DNA from 2 places in the Paenibacillus sp. AR247 genome. Region 2 is predicted to be linked to the other one. Evidence: riboswitches for the same ligand, from Rfam matches in the RefSeq annotation. Region 2 holds a riboswitch; the other holds the start of a gene.
What was found. Region 2 has a riboswitch for cyclic di-AMP ahead of CPT76_RS18820 (C40 family peptidase). Riboswitches for the same ligand answer to the same signal wherever they lie in the genome.
Positions count from the first base shown of each region.

Region 1: linked by a shared signal. The riboswitch ahead of CPT76_RS07370 (resuscitation-promoting factor) and the one ahead of CPT76_RS18820 (C40 family peptidase) in region 2 are both predicted to bind cyclic di-AMP.

Region 1 covers NZ_PCZT01000007.1:47,034-51,792, forward strand. The annotation lists gene rsmA (16S rRNA (adenine(1518)-N(6)/adenine(1519)-N(6))-dimethyltransferase RsmA) at 52-942, opposite strand; gene rnmV (ribonuclease M5) at 939-1,493, opposite strand; gene CPT76_RS07370 (resuscitation-promoting factor) at 1,721-2,890, opposite strand; cyclic di-AMP (ydaO/yuaA leader) riboswitch at 3,161-3,387, opposite strand; partial or broken gene CPT76_RS07375 (TatD family hydrolase) at 3,593-4,196, opposite strand; gene CPT76_RS07380 (HD domain-containing protein) at 4,321-4,759, opposite strand, start outside.
Region 2 covers NZ_PCZT01000009.1:2,200,063-2,204,821, reverse strand. The annotation lists partial or broken gene CPT76_RS18840 (multicopper oxidase domain-containing protein) at 1-177, shown strand, start outside; gene CPT76_RS38415 (multicopper oxidase domain-containing protein) at 206-517, shown strand; gene CPT76_RS18835 (class I SAM-dependent methyltransferase) at 664-1,161, shown strand; gene CPT76_RS18830 (hypothetical protein) at 1,167-1,487, shown strand; gene CPT76_RS18825 (stage II sporulation protein P) at 1,621-2,628, shown strand; cyclic di-AMP (ydaO/yuaA leader) riboswitch at 2,949-3,080, shown strand; gene CPT76_RS18820 (C40 family peptidase) at 3,085-3,555, shown strand; gene CPT76_RS18815 (multicopper oxidase family protein) at 3,626-4,759, opposite strand, start outside.

The sequences.
Region 1 (4,759 bases), on a different contig from region 2:
TCACCCCTACCCCATGGTATGGGCGAATCCCCCTATTGGTTCATCTTTTGTTTAATTTAAGCCGATGCCTTCCTTCCGAAGCAGGTTGCTAAGCACGGCATATTCCTCAATGCTGAGCGTCTCGCCGCGGCGGGACGGGTCAATTCCCGCTGCCTGCAGCAGCTGATCCAGACGCTCCCGTCCCTCTTTGGGGAAGAAGCGGCTCTTCAGATTGTTCGATATCGTCTTCCGCCGCTGAGCAAACGATGCTTGTACCACCTCGAAGAAATGCCGCTCATCGTCAACCGCAACCGGCGACTGTTCCCGCACGGCCAGACGGATCACTGCCGATTCAACATTCGGCTGTGGAATGAATACCGTCTTCGGCACGATGCACACCAGCTCCGGCACGCTGTAATACTGCACGGCAATGCTCAGGCTGCCGTAATCCTTCGTGCCCGGCCGGGCGGCCATCCGGTCCGCCACCTCCTTCTGGATCATCACGACGATGTTCTCCAGCGGGAGCCGCTCCTCCAGCAGCTTCATCAAGATCGGCGTCGTCACATAGTACGGAAGGTTGGCCACGACGCTGACTTTGGATACACCGGCAAAATTGCTCTTAAACAGCGCAGCGAGGTCCGTCTTCAGTACATCCCCATGATGAACCTTTACGCCGGGGTATGGGGCGAGAACCTCCTCGAGGATCGGAATCAGCCTCTGGTCGATCTCAACCGCCGTGACGGCCCCTGCCTGCTGGGCCAGCTTTTCGGTCAGGGCGCCGATACCGGGACCGATCTCCAGGGCACCCTTGGTGGAATCAAGTCCGGCCGCATCCACGATTTTATTTAAAATATTTTGGTCGATCAAAAAATTTTGCCCCAGGCTCTTCTTGAATGAAAAGCCGTGGCGCTGGATGATTTCTTTGGTTCGCCTTGGTGTGGCGATGTCGTCCATGCCGTTCACGTTGTCCGGCCTCCTTCATCTTCGATACGGGCAAGCGCATCCGCGAATTCTTCGCGGGATATTTGAAATATAGCGAGTCGCTTATAAAATTGCTTGCCATTGCAGTAGCCGATACCGAGGAGGTTGCCCATCGCCATCCGCCGGGCGGCGGCATCCGGGTGCACCAGCAGCCCCGCCTCCATCAGGTCCTCCATGTCGATCTGGCTTTCCGCGCCCTCATAAGAGGTGTGAACCCGCTTCAGAGCTCTGCGGATCGCCGCAGGCGAGGCGTTCTCCACACCGATATCCCCCTTGCGGGTCGCATCGGCCTCCGGGATAAACGCATGCTTGCAGCCGGGCACCTTGGCCGAAATGATTTTGCGGATTCTTTCGCCGGCGTGGTCCGGGTCCGTCAGCACAATGACCCCCCGCCGCTCCTGAGCCAGCGCGATCCGCTGGAGTATACGCGCATTGATGGCGGAGCCGCCTGTCTCGATCGTATCGGCATCCACCGCCCGCTTCACGGCCACGGTATCATCCCGGCCTTCCACCACAATGACTTCTTTAATCATGATTTCCTGTCTTCCTTTCGAGTACATTATACCCGTCAATGCCGCCGGACAGCCAAGTATCCCTGCAAGTGGGCATAACCGTGATGCCTGTTCAGGTACTTTGCGGGTCCCGGTATAGACAAACTGCTGTAAATTAACAACAAAAAGAAGAGGAAAGCTCCTCTTCTTTAGCATGACATTTTCATGATCATAATACTATAACATTAGAATGGCAAAGTAAAACGAAATTAGTTCAGCTCCGGTTTGACCGGACCGATCACGTATACCTTAAGGCCGGATTTACGGCCAAAGTTGCGTGCCTGCTGGACGGAATCGTAGTATATATCGATTTTATTTCCCTTAATGGCTCCGCCTGTGTCTTCCGCACGACGGAAGCCAACGCCTTCAATGTAAACCCACCATCCCAAAGGAATGACGCTTGGATCAACCGCAATCGTGCGGCCTTCCGTGACGCGTGTTCCTGTGGCGGTGCGTGTGCCGACTCCGGACTCGCCAGACGAATAAGCGGTCATGGATACTTTGATCAGCTTCTTGTAGGAAAAGTCAACGCCGGCCTTGCTGACCCGGTTGTTACTGCTGCTGCTGACCTTCTTCACCTTGGCAGGGGTAGAAGAAGCTTTGGCAACGGCTGCTTTGACTTCGGTCACTACGGGAACAGGCTTTTTCTTCGTGCCGACGGCAATGACCTTATCCTTGGTCACCGTCTGCACTTTTTTGCCCACCATTTTCATGGACACCAGCTTGCCGTCTTTGTACTTCTTCTCAATGTACTGCACCATGACGCCAGGAGCTCCCTGCTGAATCACCCGCGACTCGCCTTTGTAAATGCTGGGGTCGGAGGTTTTGACCACCCGGAAGGGGAGGGATTCATGACGCTGTACCACTTGTTTGTTCATCCGGACGATCCGGATGTCCGTGTTGGTGGAGACCGCCGTTTCGACAGCCGGAGTCACAATGTCCGTTTCCTTGACTTTGACGCCGGTTTCTTTCAGCACGTCGCCGACCGTTTTGGCCGTTGTATACAAATGCTTCGTTGCACCATCAGCCGTCACTTTCACAGGACTCGCGCGGTCGATCACGACCTTGTCGCCGTCGGATATAGCCCCGCTCAGCGGCATCGATATTTGGTCCTCGGGTTTCAGACTGATTTCCTGCTCATCCAGCATTTCTTGAAGTAAAGATGTATTGGTCTGTACAGATTTCATTTGACCGTCTACTACCAAATAAACTTGTTTTCGCGATTGACTGTACACGAGCAGCAAGATCATCAGGGTAACCGCGATTGAAACGATAGCTGCAGTGGAGATCTGGCGCAAATTCTCATGCTTCCATCGCAATGCGTAAGACATGCTGGAGATTTTTGAATCATGGGTCTTCTCTGGTTGGAAAACGCCCACTTTCTCGATCCTCCTTCATAGCCTCGCCGTCTAGAGTTATGCATGATTGTATTTGACGCGACTATACTCAATTTTTTACAAGAACCCACAGAAAGCATGCGTTCTTGCACCATGAACCAATCTCTCCATCATGATTTGTCACCTCCTGTTATACAACAGTATGATGACTGCCTCTCCTTTATTCAAAACAAAAGAAGCCGATAGAAAAGAGCTTACGAGGACTCTTTCGTGGCTTCCGGATGTCTGAATATCGGAATTGTCATGCACGAGGGTACCTCTCTTTATCCGCTTACGGGGTTAGCTGTCGGGTTCGGGCGAAAGAGAGCCGCCCTATTCGCGTCCTTACGCTCATGGCGTAAAGCCGTTCAATTCACCCCAGAGACCCAAGAAAGAAATCAAATACGCTTGCGAGCATGGGACCACTTCCGGTCTGTCATGACCCGCTCCAGTATTGGTTCCCCCGTTCTCCCATGCGGGAGACTCAGCGAGACTGGTTCATGAAAGCTGCGAAGGTAAGACCTTAACGACAGCTCAATGATTCACTGAAAAGATGATATCCTGTTTTGATGCATGTTGTAAAGCGGTAATCAACCACGTTTATTTGAAAAAGTGGTTAAAAAAATGTAATATTCGGCGTTTTGTTTGTTAAAATTCTTTAATCATTCGCTCATGCTCATTTTTTCGGCTGTTTTTCTCCCGATTTCACACAATTCCAAATCGTTCCAGCCCATTTTGGGTGGTAATCCGGGCAATTTCCTCCAGGTCAACCCCCTTAATCAGGGCTGCCGCTTCAGCGACCAGACGGACGTTTGCCGACTCGTTTCTCTTTCCTCGGAAAGGATGCGGCGTGAGATAAGGGGAGTCGGTTTCGATGAGCAGCCTGTCCATCGGAACCGCTCCCCGAGAACGAATGCATGACGCCGCCGACCTCGCCGGCCTTCTCTTCCCGTAATATTTTCACAATATCCTCATGGGCGTCCCGGTTATGTATAACAATTGGCATGTTGAGCTCTCGGGCCAGTCCGATCTGCTGGCGGAGGACCCGGTGCTGCACATCCTTCGGCGAGGTGTCCCAGTAGTAATCCAGTCCAATTTCACCGATGGCCACCACCTTGGGATGACTGCATAAGGATGCAATCCACTCCAGATCGCCTTCCTGCATAAAAACGGCGTCCTGCGGATGCCAGCCTATGGCCGCATATATAAAATCATACGTTTCCACCAGCTTCATCGTCGATGGAATCGTCTCCCGGTTAAAGCCAACGTTGATCATCCGGGTTACACCGGCTTGTACGGCATTGTCAATGACCCGCTCCCGGTCCTCGTCGAATTGTTGCGCATCCAGATGGGTGTGCGTGTCGAACAGTTCCATGAATTTGAACTCCCTTCTTGTCGGTACCCCATGTTCCTTTTCGTACGGTATTTTGTCATTAAAGCTTGAAAATGCGAGAAATCGAAGGAGAAAGATCGGTTATCGCCTTTTCCAGTTTATCTTCCGGATAATACAAGTGATATTTCCCGCGGTGAATGCCGCTGATGGAACGGACAATATCCGACACCTCGGATATTTCCCGCAGCTGCTCCTGGCGGTCGAGCAGCAGGATCTGTTTCTGGCTCGACTCGTCACCCGGACGAAATACATCGTAAGGAAGATCGGTCGGAAAATCAATCTCCAGATCATATTCTGGGTTCATTCCGACTTGTCCAAACTCCCGGCGGATTTCATCGATCATTTCCAAATCGACGGAGTCCATTTCTACATATTTATACAGTTTACGGTGCATAAATCGGGTGCACAGCTCGCTGAGTATGCGGTCGTCCTCATAGGACCACTGGAGGAAGGCCGTTTGAATCAGCGCCTCGTCCAGC
Region 2 (4,759 bases):
CGGCAGCAGTCTCTAGGTTTATACGGAATGCTTATCATTGACCCAAAGGACGACACCAAAAATCCACAGTCACGACGTGGAGACAATTGTAAGTTTACAGGAATGGCTTGTACGCGATGGGTTAACCTTTCCAGCGATGTCCATGGAGGGGGCGTTCCCCAATTACTTTACTATTAATGGTAAATCGTATCCAGCAACGGAAACCGTGAAATTAAAGGTTGGACAAACAGCACTTATTCGGTTTGTAGGATCAAACAATAACTTTATCCATCCTATGCATATTCACGGTGGACCATTTGAAGTCGTCGCATTAGACGGTGAGTTGCTTTCTCCCACTGCACGTTATAAGGCTGATACTGTAAATGTTGGACCTGGGCAGCGTTATGACGTGTTATGGACAGCTCGTAAGCCAGGTAAATGGCTGATTCATTGTCATATTCCTCATCATACGACCAATGACAATGTGGAGATGCAAGGTGGTGGCGGCCTGATGATGATCTTGGATGTTACTGAATAGGAGAAAACTCAACCTCCAGGTGGAGGTTGAGTTTTCAACAATACATCCTCAGGTAGACGTCTCAATAATTGATTCTTATTAAAATGAACGTTAGGAACATTCATAAAACATTACATCTCATCTTCTATATTGGAGGGAACGATTCAATGAGCGAAATGTGGAGTTCAGATCAAGTCATTCAAGCATGGAGAAGCAGCTCGGGGGCTAGAGCAGAAATGATGGCGGAAGCTACACAATTGATGCTACAAGCTGCCGGCCTGAAACCGGGCCAAAAGGTCTTGGATATAGCTGCAGGGATGGGGGAGCAGTCATTTATGGCTGCACGTTTGGTCGGGTCGGAGGGTTCAGTCGTGGCCACAGATATTTCGGAAGGGATGCTGCAGATCGCTAGTACATTAGCTCAGGAGGAAGGAATAGCTAATCTCTCCACGTTCGTCATGGACGCTCAGCACCTAGATTTTCCGCCTCAAACCTTCGACGCAGCTATCTCAAGGCATGGACTTATGTTTATCCCCCGGCTGGATCAGGCATTAACCGGTATCTATCACGTATTAAGGGATGGGGCAGCCTTTGCTGCGCTCGTATGGTCTAATGCTGAAAATACCCGGTGCTTAGCCTTCCTATGCAAATATTGCAAGAGGTAACAGGGTTGGAATTGCCTATGGAGGAAACAAATAAGGTTTTTTCTCTATCAAATCCAGAAGAATTAAGTGATATATTTAAAGGTGCTGGGTTTAAAGATGTCGACATCCGCCCCGTTCGGCACCTTCAGCGGATTTCATCGATCAAGGAGCTGCTTCTACACCAAAAAGAAATGGCATCCGGCATGATGGGAAAGGGATTGGGAAGTATCGATGATGAAATACGATCTCGGTTGATATCGAAAATCAAGGAGGCCTTTGAACCCTATGAAGGAAAGCGAGGAATAGAAATTCCTGGAGAATCTCTTCTGGTTCATGGAACCAAATAAAGATCTTCCCGAAAGGAAGAATATCCTTCCTTTCGGATGGTTTCCCTTCTTTACTAATGTGTCGTTTGTTCTATTCTATGAAAATATGGAATAGAAATAGACTACACATAACAATATAGAAAGGGAGAACTACATGCCAAAACAAGCCACATTTAAAGGACTAGGGGTATTTACATTCCTAGCATCTTTCATAATCTCCTTAAAAGTCATCCCGTTGTATATGGATGTCCCCCCTTTACCCGTGAAAGAAGTACCTGAGCATCAGATGAAAATAAATGATCCGCTCATCGAAATGGATCCTCAGAAAAAAGCGGTTACGTCTTCCATAAAGAAAGCCCCTCCATCTAAAAGTGCGACAACACCCCAAGCGTTGAAACAAGCTAAAAGCAACCTGCCATCCGATACGAATCAGACCAATACACGATTAACTACAAAGAATCAAATTATTACTCCGGTAACGAAGAAATTGCCTCAGAAGAGTAATCCAGTGCATTCAGGTCCACCTCAAGTCCTTATTTACCATACGCACAACCGGGAATCTTGGCTGCCAGAACTTGAGGGGCAGAAGAACCCAAGTCAGGCGTTTGACGCTAAAGTCAATGTTACTTTATTAGGAAAAGATTTGGCTTCTAAGTTAACGGCAAAAGGAATGAATGTCATCCAATCCACCGAAGATTACGCCGGAGAAATTCAAAACTTTAATTACGCAAAATCGTATGTGTATTCTAAGGCTACACTCACTCAGGAGCTGTCTAACCATAAATCAATCGAATATGTATTTGATATCCATCGAGATTCAGAGTCCAGAAATCGTACAACGATCCAATTCAATAATGTTGATTATGCTCAATTATATTTTGTGGTCGGAAGGGATAACCCAAACTGGGAAAAAACAATGCAATTTGCCACGAGAATTCAAAATAAATTAAACAAAAAGATACCCGGAATCTCCAAAGGCATTTATCAAAAGGATCATTCGAGCGGCAACGGTAAATATAATCAATCCCTTGTCGAATCCAGTGCCTTGATAGAAATTGGCGGAGTGGAGAATATGCTTCGAGAAAATTATCGGACGATCTCCATCTTGGCTGATGTCATTCATGAAATTTGGCATGAAGATCATGGTTCGACTGTGTCCTGACGGTAAATACCTCTAACCGATCTGGCAATGCCAGATCGGTTTTTTTGTTTGGCGTCTATATCATTATTTGCCTTGGTTTTTCTGTTACTTGGATTAATTCTTTACAAAATTGTTATTTGTTCTTGCGTAAATGTTCCGTTACCAAGATAAGCACCTCGATATCGGGATATTGAAATCGACAAACTCCTACTCAGTTTCGTTGAAACTTCCATAAAATCCAACAAATATCTGTGAAAAAAGTTACGGTTAATGGGAATCTATCAATTAGGCATTGACAAAAAATCTAGTTATATACTACATTATGTAGGGTTACATTTTTTTAATCATTATTGCCGAATTTCTTGATACTGAAAACGGGGGAACCATTTTTGGGTGAAATATTCTCATTGAAGAATAGAGGGAACCTTCTACCGAACCCTTAGCTAACTCCGTAGGCATCGGAAGGAGAACTACATAGTGAAGAAAGTAATTTTGTCAATGTTAGGTGCGGCCATTGTTTTTTCAGCAAGTGCAACCAGTTCCTTTGCCAGTTCCGTTAAACTCGAAAGTGAGGTGGATAAGGTCGTAGGCACTCCTTATCAGTGGGGCGGCACATCAGTGGCTGGTTTTGACTGTTCCGGTTTTATTTTATACATATTCGATAAATTCAATTTAGATTTACCCCGCACATCTAAAACACAGGCTCAAGCCGGAACTCCAGTAGATCGTGAAAACCTTAGAGCAGGAGACCTGGTATTCTTTAATACGGACGGTACGGGAATTTCTCACGCGGGTATTTATATCGGCAATAATGAGTTTGCACACTCTTCAAGCAGTAAAGGCGTTACGATTAGCAAATTATCGGATTCATATTATAAAAATCGGTATGTTACAGCACGCCGCGTCGTGAGTCAACAAAGTTACCTGAAAATGATCAGCGAAATTTGATCTAGTCGGGATAAGCCACCTAAATCAAAAATGAAAGCACCGGCTGAAGTCAGTCGGTGCGTTTTGTTGTTTATTCAGGGACGTTGTTCACAGTGGGATCAGGCGTATAATTATTTTGATAATCATCATACATCACATCAGTTACCATTCCAGCGGACGCGTGGTGTAAATCGTGGCAGTGGAACATCCATTCACCGGGGTTGTCAGCTTCAAAGGCAACTTCATACGTTTCGCCAGGTTTGACGTTCAGCGTGTCCTTCATGATCGGAGATCCTTGAACGGGCTTGCCATTCTTGCTCAAGACTTGGAAGAAATGGCCGTGTAGGTGCATCGGGCCTCTTTTTACTTTGATTGTATCCGTCTCCGGAAAAATCTTTCCATTGATCGTGTAAACCATTTCTCCATTTCTCATCTCGGTATTTAGATACATTGTCACGTCTTCATCAAAGGTTTGATCCAAAGAAAATGCGGATGCAGACATGGTTCCGTACTTCTCCAGATCAAAATCGGGAAGTTCTTCGGAGGCATTGGAAGGGTCGGGCTTCGAATTGGAACCTTCGTATTGAATAATGGCTCTCATATTTTGTGCTCGATTATCCTTAGCATGTTCTTCAAGCAACCAGGTTCCGGGATGATCTGCGGTAAATTCAATATCATATCGTTCTCCGGGAGCAATCGAGACGAATTGATCCTTGATCACAGCTGGGTCATTCACGGGCTGCCCGTCGGATGCAACAACCTTAAAGGAATGACCGTGTAAATGCATCCGGTGAGTGATGTAGCCGGCGTTAATCAACCGAAGTTTTACTTTTTCACCCTCTTTAACGGTAAGCTTATCGATCGCATCACCTGTTTTTCCATTGATCGTATAAAGGTCATACATACTCATATCATGTCCTGCCATATTCATCCCACCGTTATCCATGTTCATATCTCCAGAACTCATCCATTCATCGAGCACAAGGGTGTAATCGCGGTCAGCTGTATCTTGGGGGTCTTCGACAATAAGAGAACCATACAAGCCTTTGTCCACTTGATTCACACTGTCTTGATGTGAATGGTACCAATAAGTTCCCGGTATGGTGGCTTTAAATTCATAGGTGAAGGTCTTTCCGGGTTCGACGGCATCTTGTGTGACTCCTGGAATTCCGTCCATATTGTTGGGAACCGGATAGCCGTGCCAATGGATGGAGACAGGCTGCTT